Regions from separate parts of the Comamonas aquatilis genome, predicted to be linked through region 1. Evidence: predicted binding sites of a transcription regulator. Region 1 holds the regulator's gene; each other region holds the start of a gene.
The links. Region 1 encodes sigma-54, which starts transcription at its own class of promoters, with help from an activator protein. Its sites were predicted from a motif close to TGGCANGNAANCTGCTTT; they were not measured.
Positions count from the first base shown of each region.

Region 2: the regulator sigma-54 is predicted to act here: its motif matches at 2,008-2,025, upstream of ACNAZA_RS00645 (ammonium transporter).
Region 3: the regulator sigma-54 is predicted to act here: its motif matches at 1,648-1,665, upstream of ACNAZA_RS00530 (nitrate- and nitrite sensing domain-containing protein).
Region 4: the regulator sigma-54 is predicted to act here: its motif matches at 2,572-2,589, upstream of ACNAZA_RS07870 ([protein-PII] uridylyltransferase).

Region 1 covers NZ_CBCSIW010000021.1:53,214-56,924, reverse strand. The annotation lists gene lptA (lipopolysaccharide transport periplasmic protein LptA) at 1-639, shown strand, start outside; gene lptB (LPS export ABC transporter ATP-binding protein) at 636-1,412, shown strand; gene ACNAZA_RS18830 (RNA polymerase factor sigma-54) at 1,510-3,111, shown strand; gene ACNAZA_RS18825 (aspartyl/asparaginyl beta-hydroxylase domain-containing protein) at 3,194-3,711, opposite strand, start outside.
Region 2 covers NZ_CBCSIW010000001.1:155,794-159,504, forward strand. The annotation lists gene ACNAZA_RS00640 (5'-nucleotidase) at 1-664, opposite strand, end outside; gene ACNAZA_RS00645 (ammonium transporter) at 735-1,937, opposite strand; gene gspF (type II secretion system inner membrane protein GspF) at 2,076-3,296, opposite strand; gene ACNAZA_RS00655 (glutathione S-transferase family protein) at 3,364-3,711, opposite strand, start outside.
Region 3 covers NZ_CBCSIW010000001.1:123,886-127,596, forward strand. The annotation lists gene ACNAZA_RS00515 (ribosomal maturation YjgA family protein) at 1-250, shown strand, start outside; gene ACNAZA_RS00520 (PH domain-containing protein) at 338-715, shown strand; gene ACNAZA_RS00525 (glutathione S-transferase family protein) at 880-1,497, opposite strand; gene ACNAZA_RS00530 (nitrate- and nitrite sensing domain-containing protein) at 1,703-2,995, shown strand; gene ACNAZA_RS00535 (CmpA/NrtA family ABC transporter substrate-binding protein) at 3,266-3,711, shown strand, end outside.
Region 4 covers NZ_CBCSIW010000004.1:209,694-213,404, forward strand. The annotation lists gene ACNAZA_RS07870 ([protein-PII] uridylyltransferase) at 1-2,462, opposite strand, end outside; gene map (type I methionyl aminopeptidase) at 2,637-3,449, opposite strand; gene purL (phosphoribosylformylglycinamidine synthase) at 3,624-3,711, shown strand, end outside.

The DNA.
Region 1 (3,711 bases):
TCGGCTTTTGCCGTATTGGCCGGCACGGCGCATGCCGAAAAGGCCGATAGCGCCAAGCCCATGAACATCGAGGCCGATGCACTGCGCCACGACGAGCTTCAGCAGACCAGCGTTTTCACCGGCAATGTGGTGATGACCAAGGGCACCATCGTGTTGCGCGGTACGCAGCTGGATGTGCGCCAGGATGCCGAAGGCTTTCAGTACGGCGTGGTCAAGGCCGAGCCGGGCAAGCGTGCCTTCTTCCGCCAAAAACGCGACACCGAGCCCGGTCAGTCCGATGAGTTCATCGAAGGCGAGGGTGAGGTCATCGAGTACGACGGCAAGGCCGATATCGTCAAATTCATTCGCCGTGGCGAGATGCGCCGCTACCGTGGCGGTCAGCTCAGCGACCAGGTCACGGGCTCGGTCATCGTCTACAACAACATCACCGACGTCTATACCGTCGATGGTCAAAAGACCAGCGGCGGCCTGCCCAGCTCCTCCGTGGGCCAGGGCGGTCGGGTGCGCGCCATCATGGCGCCCAAGGACGGCACGCCCGGTGCCCAGCCCAAGCCGGCCCAGCCCAAGGCCGAGCCCTTGCGCCAGAGCATGACGCTGGGCGGTGAGAAAGCCAGCGACAAGGCAGGTGACAAGAAATGAGTCGTGACAGCACCCTGCGCAGCGGCGAAGCGGACAGCCGCCTGGAGGCCAGGCATCTGGCCAAGTCCTATGGCAGCCGCAAGGTGGTCAAGGACGTGTCTCTGTCCGTGCAAAAAGGCGAAGTCGTCGGCCTGTTGGGCCCCAACGGCGCGGGCAAGACCACCTCGTTTTACATGATCGTGGGTCTGGTGCGCAGTGATGGCGGCGAGATCTTCATCGACGGTCATTCCGTGGGCAATATGCCGATTCACCAGCGCTCGCGCCTGGGACTGTCCTATCTGCCGCAGGAAGCCTCGATTTTCCGCAAGCTCAGCGTGGAAGAAAACGTCCGCGCCGTGCTGGAGCTGCAAAAGGACGAGCAAGGCAAGCTGCTCTCCAAGGAAGAGATAGACAAGCGGCTGAACAATCTGCTCAAGGAATTGCGCGTGGAGCATCTGCGCCAGTCTCCTGCGCTGGCCCTGTCCGGGGGCGAACGCCGCCGGGTGGAAATCGCCCGCGCCCTGGCCACGCAGCCGCGCTTCATTTTGCTCGATGAGCCGTTTGCCGGTATCGACCCCATCGCGGTGATCGAAATCCAGCGCATCATCGGTTTCTTGAAAGAGCGCGGCATTGGCGTGCTGATTACCGACCACAACGTGCGCGAAACCCTGGGTATCTGTGACCACGCCTTCATCATCAGCGACGGCCATGTGCTGGCCGAAGGTACGCCAGAGCAGATTGTGGACAACGCCGATGTGCGCCGCGTCTACCTGGGCGAACACTTCCGCATGTGATGCGTGAGTTGACCTCCGCGCTCCCCCGTTTTCTGTGGCTGCTGTCCCTGCATCGGGGACATGCCGGGGGCGCTTGCACATCAAGGATGTTCAGTTGATGAAGCCGGGCCTGTCCTTACGCGTATCCCAGCATCTCTCGCTCACGCCGCAGCTGCAGCAGTCGATTCAGCTGCTGCAACTGTCCACGTTGGAGCTGGCGCAGGAAGTTGAACAGATGCTGGTGGACAACCCGTTTCTGGAGCGCGATGGCGACGACGCCGCCGATGTGCCGATGGATGCTCCTGCTATGGAAGCGGCTACCGCTGAATCCATGGGCACTTCAGATAACTACTCATCTGAATCTGAATATTCATCAGCGCAAACAGCTTCGGAAACCATAGCTGAGGCGCCGACCGCTGAAACTCCCGAGACGCTGGACTGGAGCGGCGACGGCGCCGACGGACAAGACGGGGAGTGGGGTGGCGAATCCAGCAGCGAATGGGATGGCCCCTCCTCGTCCGGCAGCCGCAAAAGCGATGGCGACGAGGAAACCGACGCCATCGACCTAGCACGCGAGCATGAGAGTCTGAGCGATTTTCTGCACCGCCAGGCGCTCAGCTTGCGTCTGAGTGCCGAAGACTGCGCAGCGCTGCGCTTTCTGATCGAATCGCTGAACGACGACGGTTATCTGGAAGAGCCGCTGGCAGATCTGGCCTATAGCCTGGCCTGTGACGACCTAGAAGAGCGCGAAGAGCTGGAGCAGCGCTTTGCCATGGCGCTCAAGCTGCTGCAAAGCCTGGAGCCCGTGGGCGTGGGCGCACGCGATCTGGCCGAATGCCTGCAGCTGCAGCTGCGCGATCTGATTCGTCTGGCCGAAGATGAGGGCACGACAGCAAAGCACTGGGATGTGCTGCAGCTGGCCCTGTCCATGTGCTGCCAGCCCATGGACTTGCTGGCACGACGCGATATGCGCAAGCTCTCCAGCCTATGCGGCGCGCGCGAGGAGGCTCTGCGCGAGGCCCTGGCCCTGATTGCGCGGCTGGAGCCGCGACCCGGCCGCCGCTTCGTGGATGTGGAACGCCATATCGTGGTGCCCGATGTGATCGTGCGCCCGGTGCGTGTCGGCTCGGGCCGGATGGAGTTTTCCGTTCGCCTCAACACCGAAGTCATGCCGCGGCTCAAGGTGCATGACATCTATGCCGGCGTGCTGCGCCGCCACAAGAACAGCGAAGGCCATGCGGCACTGCAGCAGCGGCTGCAGGAAGCGCGCTGGTTCATCAAGAACATCCAGCAGCGCTTTGACACCATCTTGCGGGTGTCGGAAGCGATTGTGGAGCGGCAGAAAAACTTCTTTGTGCATGGCGAGCTGGCCATGCGTCCGCTGGTGCTGCGCGATATTGCCGATGCCCTGGGCCTGCACGAATCCACCATCAGCCGCGTGACCACGGCCAAGTACATGGCCACACCCCAGGGCACGTTCGAGCTCAAGTACTTCTTCGGCTCGGGCCTGGGCACCGAGACCGGCGGCAGCGCCTCCAGCACCGCCGTGCGGGCGTTGATCAAGCAGTTTGTGGACGCGGAAGACACGAAAAAACCGCTGTCGGACGCCAAGCTGGCCGATATGCTCAAGGAGCAAGGCATTGAATGCGCCCGCCGCACCGTGGCCAAGTACCGCGAGCAGCTGAAGATCCCGACCACCACGCTGCGCAAGGCGCTGTAAGCCACGCCCAACAAAAAAAGCCGCTGATGCCATGCTCAGCGGCTTTTTAATTTGGTGCGCAAAGCGCCTCAGGGGGTATCAATCAATTCGGTATCAACCACCAGATGAACAAAGCCAGCACGCCAATCATCAGCCCGAATTTGAGCACTTTGTAGAACGTGGGGTTCCAGCTGCGGAAGGCGCGGCGGTACTTGCCGGCGTAGAAGGAAATCTTGAACAGCTTGCTGATCATGCCGCGGGGATCGCCCTCGTTGTTGGGCGAGCTGGCGGCGGCCACCACGTTCTTACCCAGCCAGTGATTGAGCCACTGGGCAAAGCCGTTGGTCATGGGGCGCTCCACATCGCAAAACAACACGATGCGATTGCCTTCCGAGCGGTTCTCTGCCCAGTGCATATAGGTCTCGTCGAAGATCACGCCTTCGCCCTCGCGCCAGCTGTAGGGTGTGCCGTCCACTTCGATCATGCAGCGGTCGTCATTGGGTGCCAGCACGGCCAAGTGGTAGCGCAGCGAACCCGCATAGGGGTCGCGGTGCAGATTGAGCTTGGCGCCGGGCGGCAGCTCGGCAAACATGGCGGCCTTCACGCTGGGAATGGATTTGA
Region 2 (3,711 bases), on a different contig from region 1:
TCTGCATGCCGGGTTCATCCACCTGCTGCAGCCGGTGCAAAGCCGCCAGCAAGGGCTTGAACGGGCCTTCGGGCAGAGGCTGGCTGGCTTTATCTGCCTCGTGTTTTTGAAAGGCTGCCAAGCCCTGGCTTTGGTAGATGCGCTCGGCCTCGTCCGAGAACAGCACGGCGTCGCCGTCAAAAGCGATGCGCAGCTCCTGCGGGTGACGGCCGCTGGCGCGCATGGAATCGGTGTAGACATGAGCGGCGGGGTAGCCCAGTTGCAGGGCCTGAGTCACGTCTTCGGCATTGGCCGACAGAAACAGCTGCGCGCCCAGCGGGCGCAGATAGCTGAAGGGGTCGCGGCCCTGGGTGAAGACGCCGCGCTGTATGGATTGCAGGCCGTGGGCCTTGGCCGAGCGAAACACCCGCATGCCACTGATGGGATCATTGCGCGACAGCAGCACTACTTCCACGCGCTGCTGGGCCTCGGTGTTGAATGCCAGCAGCTTCTTGACCAGGGAGAAGGCCACGCCGGGCGCGGCAGGCACATCGAGGCGCTCGCGCTGTAGCTTCAGATAGGTGGCGGGGTTGCTGTTCTCGAACAGGCGGTTTTCTTCCTCGAAGTCAAACAGCGCGCGCGAGGAGATGGCGACGACGATCTTCTCGTCCAGGGTCAGGGCCATGGTGGTACAGCTTCCGGTAGGTGGGCAGACAGCTTCAGATGATACGCAGCCTGCTCCCGCCTTCTCTGTCTCACCAGTTGGCTTCGCGCTCCGGCGTGGCGCTGATGCGGTGTATGGAGAGATCGGCGCCGTCGAATTCCTGCTCCTGGTTCAGACGCAGGCCCAGCGTGGTCTTGAGCAGGCCGTAAACCAGAAAGCCGCCCGCCGTGGCCCAGGCCACGCCCATCAGCGTGCCTATGAGCTGGGCGCCAAGGTGCACGCCGCCCAGTCCGCCCAGGGCCTTGCTGCCGAAGATGCCGGCCGCAATGCCGCCCCAGGCGCCGCACAGGCCGTGCAGCGGCCACACGCCCAACACGTCGTCGATCTTCCAGCGGTTTTGCGTCAGCGTGAACATGATCACGAAGATGGCGCCGGCGGCCGCGCCCACGGTCAGTGCGCCCAGCGGGTGCATCAGATCCGAGCCGGCGCAGACGGCGACCAGGCCGGCCAGCGGGCCGTTGTGCACAAAGCCCGGGTCGTTCTTGCCCACGGCCAAGGCCGCCAGCGTGCCGCCGACCATGGCCATCAGCGAATTGACGGCGACCAGGCCCGAAATCTTGTCCAGGGTCTGGGCGCTCATGACGTTGAAGCCGAACCAGCCTACGGTCAGAATCCAGGCGCCCAGAGCCAGAAACGGAATGCTCGATGGCGGGGTGGCGGCAATGGCCCCATCGCGGCGGTAGCGGTTGCTGCGCGGGCCCAGCAGCAACACAGCGCCCAGGGCAATCCAGCCGCCCACGGCATGGACGACCACGCTGCCGGCGAAATCGTGAAACTCGGCACCGGTCAGCGCCTTGATCCAGGCCTGTACGCCGAAATGCTGATTCCAGACAATGCCTTCGAAGAAGGGGTAGATCAGGCCGACGATGACGGCGGTGGCGATCAGCTGCGGCCAGAATTTGGCGCGCTCGGCAATGCCGCCCGAGATGATGGCCGGTATGGCGGCGGCAAAAGTCAGCAGAAAGAAGAATTTGACCAGTGCATAGCCGTTGAACGCCGCCAGCTGCTCGGCGCCCACGAAAAAGTGCGTGCCATAAGCCACGCCGTAGCCGACCATGAAATAGACCACGGTGGAGACCGAGAAGTCCACCAGGATCTTGACCAGTGCATTGACCTGGTTCTTGCGCCGCACGGTGCCGAGCTCCAGAAATGCGAAACCCGCGTGCATGGCCAGGACCATGACTGCGCCCATCAAAATGAACAGGGCATCAGCGCCCTGTTTTAGTGCTTCCATGAAAACGCTCCAGCTGAAGTTTGCTAGTTATTGGTGCAGCATTGCGTGGAAAAAACGCAATGCACCAAAAAAAGCAAAAATCGCGCCATGCTGAAGTGAGTGGTAGCTCTGAATGGTGCGCGCGCCACTCTGGGGCGCTTATTTCACAAACTGGTTGAGCTGAATGATGGGCATCAGCACGGCCAGCACGATGAGCATGACGATCAGGCCCATGGCCACGATGAGCAGGGGCTCCAGTATGGTGGCCAGATGCATGGCCCGGCGCTGTACTTCCGTGGAGAGCTGGGTGGCCGCGCGCTGCAGCATCAGCGGCAACTGGCCGGTCTGCTCGCCCAGGCGTGCAAACATGGCCACCAGCCCGGGAAAGCGCTTTTTCTGCGCCAGAGCAGAGGCCAGGGGCGCACCTTCGCGCACCATGGCCAGCGCATCGAGCGCATCGGCGCGCAGGGCGCGGTTGTTCAGGGTTTCGGCTGCGGCCTGCAAGGCCTTGAGAATCGGCACGCCCGCCTTGGCTAGCATGGCCAGCGTGCCGGCAAAGCGGGCGGCGTTATAGCTGCGCGCAAGGCGGCCTATCAGCGGGATATGCAGCCACTGGGCATCAAATCGTTCGCGAAATACCTCGTTCCTGAGCGCGATGCGAAAGCCTATGCCCGCCAGCACCAGCAGCGTCAGCATGGCCCAGCCATAGCTGCGCACAAAGCTGCTCAAGGAAAGCATGACCACGGTGAGAAACGGCAATGCCCGCTTGGTGCCGGCGAAAACGCTGGCCACCTGGGGTACCACATAGCTGACTAGAAACAGCACGATGACGATGGCCACCAGGGTGACGATGGCCGGATACAGCGATGCGCCGATCAGCTTGGACTGCAGCGCCTGGCGCGATTCCAGATCGTCGGCCAGGCTTTCCAGTACCGTACCCAGGCTGCCGCTGGCCTCGCCCGCGCCGATCACGGCGCAGAAAATATCGGAGAACTCGCGCGGATGCTGACCCAGCGCCCGCGCAAAAGTGGAGCCTGCATTGACTTCGGCCCGCAGCGAGGCCATCAACTGGTGCAGTCGCTTGTCGTCAGCCTCTTCCGTCAAGGCCGCCAGCGCACGCTCTATGGGCAGGCCGGAGCTGACCAGACCCGAGAGCTGCCGAGTCCAGACCGCCAGCGAGGTGGAGTTGAGTACGGGACGGCTGAACCAGTTCGAGGTCGATGGGCCTTGTGCATTGCCCGAGCCCACGGGCTCCACCAGCAGCGGAATCAGTGCCTGGGTACGCAACTGGTTGCGCGCTGCGCGGGTATTGTCGGCTTCCAGAGTGCCCTTGCGGGTCTGGCCCTGGGCATCCAGGGCTTCAAAGGTGAAGGCGGGCATCAGTCAATGGCGTGAATACAGCGGCCTTAGGCCACAAGCCGATGATTGTGCCCGAAGCCTGTGACACTCAGACCAGTTGCTCCAGCGGGCCGTCGAGTGCATCGGCGCGGGCGGAGGCCGGGCGTGCCAGCAGCGGCAGCGCATAGGCGCTGAACTCCGGCAGCGCGGGCAGCGTGCCCTGCTGCATGCTCCAGCCCAGATAGCTGGCAAGGTAGAGGTCTGCCGCCGTGAAGTGCGTGCCGCAGACATATTGCTTGCCGCGCACGGCGTGCAGCAAGGTGGCGACTACATCTTCAAAGCGCCCAAAACCTGCAGCCACCGCCTGCTGGGGCGTTTGCCCGTTCAACCAGCCTTCAGTCTTGGCGGTGGAGACCGCCTCCACCGGCCCGGCAACGAAGAACAGCCAGCGCAGATA
Region 3 (3,711 bases), on a different contig from region 1:
GCCATCCATGACGCGGTGGCGTTTGGTCGGCCTCTCTCTGCTGATCGCTTTTGCCATCGAGTTTCTGCAGCTCTATCAGGCGCCCTGGATGCAGGCGCTGCGCGCCAACAAGCTGGCGTATCTGGTGCTGGGCAATGGCTTTGATCCGCTGGACTTGGCGGCCTATGTGGTCGGCATAGGCTGGGGCGCGCTGGTGGATGCCTGCTGGCCCTGGCGCCGTGTGGCACAAGCGCAAGACTTGAACGCTTGAGCCGCGTGGGCGTGATGCGCTGCGGGGCTGCTGCGTACGCTGTTTAGAATCGGCCTGTCATACAACACAGGGATTGAGGTAACTGCCATGGGATTGCTGGACGGTATGTTGGGTAACGCATCCAAGATGGATGCGGGCAAGATTCAAGCGGAGTTTGCGCAGATTCTGGCGCCGGGCGAGAGGGTGGAGCATGCGTACCAACTGATCCGCGACTACTTCGTCTTTACCGACAAGCGCCTGGTGCTGGTGGACAAGCAGGGCATCACCGGCAGCAAGGTGGATTACCACTCCGTGCCCTACAAAAGCATTACCCACTTCAGCGTGGAGACCGGCGGAACCTTCGATCTGGATGCCGAACTGAAGATCTGGATTTCCGGCATGGCGACGCCTGTGCAAAAGCAATTCAACAAGAAACTGAGCATTTACGAAGTGCAGTCGATTCTGGCCAGCTATGTGCTGAAGTGAGTTGACAGAGTTGATCGCCGTGCATGTCTGGGGCAACAAGCCTTTGCCGCTGGTTGGCTTAGGGGGATGAGTCAGCCCGGCAGTTCAAACCCCGTTACCGCACCCTGCCCTGTCTGGGGTCAGGGGAAGTCCGGTTCAGTGCGGATGGAGAGCGCCACGCCTTTTCACGGCAGCTTCTGCACCGAAGCCCTGGCGCGCATACGCTCGGAATGGGCTGCCACGCGGGGGAAGTCGGCAATGTCCACGCCATCACCTTTAAGCCAACTGGCCAAGATGTACAGATAGCCATCGGCCACGGTGAATTGCTCGCCCATCACCCAGGGCTTGTCGCCCAGGTAGTGCTTCTCGATTACGGAAAAGCATTCGTACATATTCTGCTGCACCTTGGCGCGCATGGCGGCCTGAGCGGCTTCATCGTCGGCCCAGCGCGATGCCCGCATGCGGTGGGCGTGGGCAACATGCACGGTGGAGGCCAGATAGGCATTGAAATCCTGCATCTGAGCCAACGCGAAGGCATCGTCCAGCGGTGCCAGAGCGGCTTGCGGATAGGTCTGCGCCACATACAGAAGCAGCGCAGGAACCTCGGTCAGCACGCCTCTTTCGGTGACCAGCGCAGGCACGCGGCCCTTGGGATTGAGGGTCAGGTATTCGGGGCTGCGCTGCTCATGGTCGGAAAAGCTCAGCGTCTTGAGCGTGAACTGCGCGTCGGCTTCGTAGAGCGCAATCAGCACGACCTGAGCGCAGGTGCCGGCAGCATAGTACAGCGTGAGTGGGGTTGCCAAGGTCGGTCTCCAGAAATGAGGTGCCTGCCAGTGTAGGGCGCGCGCCGGTCTGCAGCCGCGGCCTGAATTCCCTGAAGGTGAGCGTTCATCCTGCTTGCCGATTGGCAGTCGCCCTGCATTGGTGTAACAAGGTCGTTCGCTGGCCTGAGGTGGCATGAAATGTGCTGTTCGTTTCAGGTATCAGCATGACAACAAGCATTACCCCATGAAAACCCCTCTGCACTACCTGGTTGCGGCAAGGCAAAACGAAATTGCCGAGCTGGAGCAGCTCGGCAGCGCTTGCGCCCTGGTCAGTCGCATGTCGCAGCTGATACATGCTCTGCAAAAAGAGCGGGGCCTGTCCAATATCTTTCTGGCCAGCGAGGGCTCGCAGGGCCGGGAGGAACTGGATCAGCACCAGCCTTGGGTGCAGCAGGCGATCACCGAGCTCAGTGCAACGCTGGAGGCCTTCAGCCTAGGCCTGTCCGGCGCGCATGGGGCGCGGCTTTTCAGTGCGATTGCCTATGCGCTGCAAGGGGTTGAGGCCTTGCCGCTGCTGCGGGCCCACCGGGATGGACAGCGGCTGACGCCCGAGGAAAGCACGCAGGCCTATATGCGCCTGGTTGCCGGCTGCCTGACCGTGGTATTCGAGGCGGCCGATAGCGCTTGCGATCCCGATATCTCCCGCACCCTGGTAGCCATGTTTCACTTCATGCAGGGCAAGGAGCTTACGGGCCAGGAGCGTGCCGCCGGTGCGGCCGCCTTTGCCAGCGGGGTGTGCAGCGCGGCACGCCAGCACCACTGGCTGCATCTGATTGAGTCTCAGGACAAGTGCTTTCAGGTATTTGCGGATTTTGCATCGCCGGCAGTGGCGGCCTGCTGGCAAACGCAAAACCAGTCCTGCGCGGATATGGCGGTGATCGAACGTTTGCGCCGTATTGCCTGCACCAGCCCGCCGGGCAGCACGCTGGACTGGGCGCTCAACAGCGTCTGGTTTGAAGCCTGCTCGCTGAGGCTGGATGCCATGCACCAAATTGAAGCCCTGCTGGCGCAGGAGCTGGAGAGCCTGTGCGATCAAAAGCTGGCGCTTGCCCGTACCAGTCTGTCTCAGCAGTTGCAGCGCTTGCAGTTGCCAGACGGTATGCCAGACCCGGCTCCAGGCCAGTCTGCGGATGGCATGCAGTTTTTCAACGAGCCTGCGCCTGGCATGCCCTGGCCCATGGACCTGGGCTGCGGGCCGCAGCTGGGGCGTTCCATTTTGTCTCTGGTGCAGGAGCAGGCGCAGCGCCTGCAGCTGATGCAGACGGAAATCGACAAGGCGAGAACCTCCTTGAAGGAGCGCAAGACGATTGAGCAGGCCAAGGGCGTGCTGATGAGCTACCGGCAGATGAGCGAGAGCGATGCCTACAAGCTCATACGCCAGACCGCCATGAACCAGAACCGACGCATGCTGGACGTGGCCGAGGCCGTATTGGCGACGGTGGAGTTGCTGCCTGCGGGAGTTGGCACCAAAGCGTAGCTCGATGGTGCAGATTCTCTGCTGCACCGCACCAAAGAAGGGCTGGCGAGGAGGTCGGCCCAGGGCTCTCCCTTTTGGCTGCGATGGGAAAAAGCTGGCATGAATTCTGCTTTGTCTTCTACATCAAGCAGGCCAAAGGCGGTCGGGCTTTAGCGTTATTACAAGTAGCTCAGGACAACGGCGTCCCTTTCTTCTCCGAACCGGGGAGGCAAGGACGCCGTTTTGTTTTGAGGTCCAGGTTTTCACCACGATTCTTGATGGAGTTTTCTCATGAGCAAGCGCCAATCGTCACCCGCTTTTACCCCCTGCGCGAGACCCACGGCCACGGGGCGCCGCGACTTCTTGCGCCTCAGTGCAGGCGCGGCATCGGGCGCTTTTCTCTATGGCGCTCTGGGCCACCATGGCGCCTGGGCTGCCGGCTCGGATGCCCCTGAAATCAAGGAAGTGAAGATAGGCTTTATCCCGCTGACCGATTGCGCCAGCGTGGTCATGGCCTCGGTACTGGGGCTGGATCAGAAATACGGCGTCAAGATCACGCCCACCAAGGAGGCCAGCTGGGCCGGCGTGCGCGACAAGCTGGTCAATGGCGATCTGGACTTTGCCCATGTGCTCTACGGCATGGTTTACGGCATGCATCTGGGCGTGGGCGGACCGCAAAAAGACATGGCCGTGCTGATGACGCTCAACCGCAACGGGCAGGCCATCACGCTGTCCAA
Region 4 (3,711 bases), on a different contig from region 1:
TAGAGCAGACCCGCGCGGTCCGATGCCGAGATGGCCAGCAGCCAGTGCTGGGCTTTTTCGTCGGGGCGCAGCAGCACGCGTGGCGCGAAAGGAAAGCTCTTGACCCGGCGTGAAATGCGCCGGCGCGAAGGCTCGGGCAGCGGCCCGCCGCGTACCAGCGTCTGCGCCAGGTCGCTCTCTATCATGTGCATCAGCTCGCGGTACTGCTCCTGCATGGCCGGGGCAATCACCTGGAAGGTGTCGAGGGCGTAGCCGTTGTGGGCCGTGTGCACGCGGGCATCGAGAATGGAAAAGCCCGCGCGGTCGAAATAGCCGCAGATGCGGGCAAACAGATCGGCCTGGTCTGGCGCATAGACCAGTACCTGCAGGCCTTCGCCGGCCAGCGAGCGGCGGGCACGCACCACGGGCTTGTCCGAGCCCACATGGCGCGAGATATGGCGGGTGTGCCAGGCAATATCGGCTGCCTCGTGGCGCATGAAGTAGCTCACGTCCAGCGTTTCCCAGAGTTTTTTATGCGACTCGAAAGGCTGGGCCGACAGCGCCAGCTGCACCAGGGCCTCGCGCTTGCGGGCTTCAATTTCGGCGGCGGCATCGGGTGCGCGGCCGCCCAGCACGCGCAGCGTCAGGCGGTAGGTGTCCTCCAGCAGCTTGCCCTTCCAGGCGCTCCAGACCTTGGGGCTGGTGCCGCGGATATCGGCCACGGTCAGCAGGTACAGCGCCGTGAGATGGCGTTCATTGCCCACGCGTTCGGCAAAGGCCTTGATGACTTCGGGATCGGACAAGTCCTGTTTTTGTGCCACCTGGCTCATGGTCAGATGCTCGCGCACCAGAAATTCGATCAGCTCGGCATCGGCCTTGGCAATGCCATGGGCGCGGCAAAAACGCTTGACTTCGACGGCGCCGATGACGGAATGGTCGCCACCCCGGCCCTTGCCGATATCGTGAAACAGGGCGGCTACATACAGAATCCAGGGCTTGTCCCAGCCGCCGGCCAGCTGGGAGCAAAACGGATACTCGTGCGCATGTTCGGCCATGAAAAAGCGCCTCACATTGCGCAGCACCATGAGAATGTGCTGATCCACCGTGTAGACGTGAAACAGGTCGTGTTGCATCTGGCCCACGATGCGGCGAAACGGCCAGAGATAGCGGCCCAGCACCGAAGTCTGGTTCATCAGCCGCATGGCATGGGTGATGCCGCGCGGCTGCTGCAAGATCTTCATGAAGGTGGCGCGGTTGACCGGATCGCGCCTGAAGGCCGCATCCATCAGGTCGCGCGTGCCATACAGCGCCCGCAGCGTGCGCGAGGACAGTCCGGTGAAGCCCTCGTTGTGCTCATACATGAGAAAAGTCTCAAGAATGGCATGCGGCTCGCGTTCATACAGATCGTCGCTGGCGACTTCGATGGTGCCGGCCTTCTCGTAAAAGCGCTCGTTCAGGGCAATCGGCTCGTAGGAGCTGGGGTTGAGTCGCTCCTCTATGCTCATGCGCACAATTTGGCACAGCTGGGTCACGGCCTTGGCCGCCCAGTAGTAGTGGCGCATCAGCGTCTCGCTGGCGCGCATGGCCAGCTTTTTGCCTTCGGGCGTGGTGGAGCTATAGCCAAAAGCCTCGGCCACGGTGGTCTGCAAGTCGAACACCAGCCGGTCCTCGTGGCGGCCCGCTACGGCGTGCAGGCGGGCACGGATCAGGCTGAGCAGGGCTTCATTGGCATCGAGCTGCTGCTCTTCGAACGGCGTGATCAGGCCTTTTTCCGCCAGTTCGCGCCAGCTGTTGCCAAAGCCCGCGCCCTTGGCCAGCCACAGCATGGTGTGCAGATCGCGCAGACCGCCGGGCGATTCCTTGCAGTTGGGCTCCAGCGCATAGGGCGTGAAATCATGCTTGGCATGGCGCTGGCGCATCTCCAGCAGCTTGCTCTCCACAAAGGCCTGAGGGTCCAGCTGGGCCCGGTACCGGCTCTGGTAGTCGTCAAAAAGCGCTGCATTGCCGCAGATGCGGCGCGATTCCAGCATGGCGGTCTGCAGCGTCAAATCCTCGGCGGCGTCCTGCAAGCACTCTTCTATGCTGCGCACGCTGGAGCCGATCTCCAGTCCCGCATCCCAGCAACTGCTGATGAATTGCTCCATGCGCTGCGTCAGCGCTTCGTTTCCGCTCTGCTGCAGCTCGGTGGGCAACAGCACCAGCACATCGATATCCGAATAGGGAAACAGCTGGGCACGGCCAAAACCACCGACCGCCACCAGCGCGGCCTGCGCCGGAATATCGGCCCGTTGCCAAAGTTTGCGCAGCAGGCCGTCGGCCAATTCACTGAAATGGTGCAAGACCCCGCGCACGCTGCGCCGGCCCAGCGCGGAGTTCTTGAGCAGTGCAATCTGTCTGGCCTTGTCTTCGCGATAGCGCTCGCGCAGCTGCTCCAGCGAAGGCTCGTCAGGGGAAAGAGTCGGGTGGGAAGCAGGGGAGGTCATGCGCAGCAGGGGATTCGGTTCAACAAGGCATAGGCAGGCAGCGTCTATTGTGCAGGCCAGCGATGCAGTGCTCGCCCATTAGAAACCGTGCCGATGAATTCACCAAAGCCATGCAAAAAACATGCCGCACTCCCTTGGGGAGGTGCGGCATGTGTTCTTGCTTGCAAGCAGGCTTCAGGTGCGGATGGCGGTGATGAAGTCCGGCGGCGTGGGCGAGCCGTCCGACCAGGTCAGCACGTCATAGCCAGTCTTGGTGACGGCCAGCATCAGCTCCCATTGGGCGGTCAGGCTGCGGTCCTTGGTGACCACGGTCCAGCCGTCGGGCATGGCCTTGATGTCGCGCTTGCCCAGATTGAGCATGGGTTCGATGGTGAAGACCATGCCTTCTTCCAGTCGCACGCCTTCGCCGGGGCGGCCGTAGTGCAGCACCTGGGGCTCATCGTGAAACACCTTGCCGATGCCGTGGCCGCAGTACTCGCGCACCACGGACAGGTTGTGGCCTTCGGCATACGTCTGGATGGCATGGCCGACATCGCCCAGGGTGGCGCCGGCCTTGACCTGCTGCACGCCCTTCCACATGGCTTCAAACGTCAGCTGGCACAGGCGCTTGGCGGCAATCGAGGCCTCGCCGATGATGAACATGCGGCTGTTGTCGCCAAACCAGCCGTCGTCGGTGATGATGGTCACGTCCACATTGACGATATCGCCCTTCTTCAAAGGCTTGTCGTTGGGAATGCCGTGGCAGACCACATGGTTGACCGAGGTGCAGACATAGGCCGGGAAAGGCGTCATGCCCGGCGGCTGGTAACCCAGGCAGGCGGTCTTGGTGCCTTGCTGGGCCATGCGTTCGGCGCACAGGTCGTCGATCTGCTGCGTGGTGATGCCGGGCTTGATGTGAGGGGTGATGTAGTCCAGCACATCCGAAGCAAAGCGGCCTGCCACGCGCATGCGCTCGATGTCTTCGGGGGTCTTCAAGGTGATGCTCATGGCCGGAATTATCCCATTGCAGCCTGCAACATGCAGGGCTTGTGGATGTGAGAGCCTGGGGTTAGCCCGAGGGACGGTAAAATGTGAGGCTCACCGATACAGTGCCTTGGCTTTGTCCTCTTCATGAGCAAAGCGGGGGCGCTTTCACCAGCCTTCACATAAACAGGCCGCCAAGTGACCTTGCATCTGACACAGTTTGAGGGTGGAAACGCCCTGAGCTCGTTCCGCGCCCAACAGCTTTTGACCGACCTGGTCGCCATCC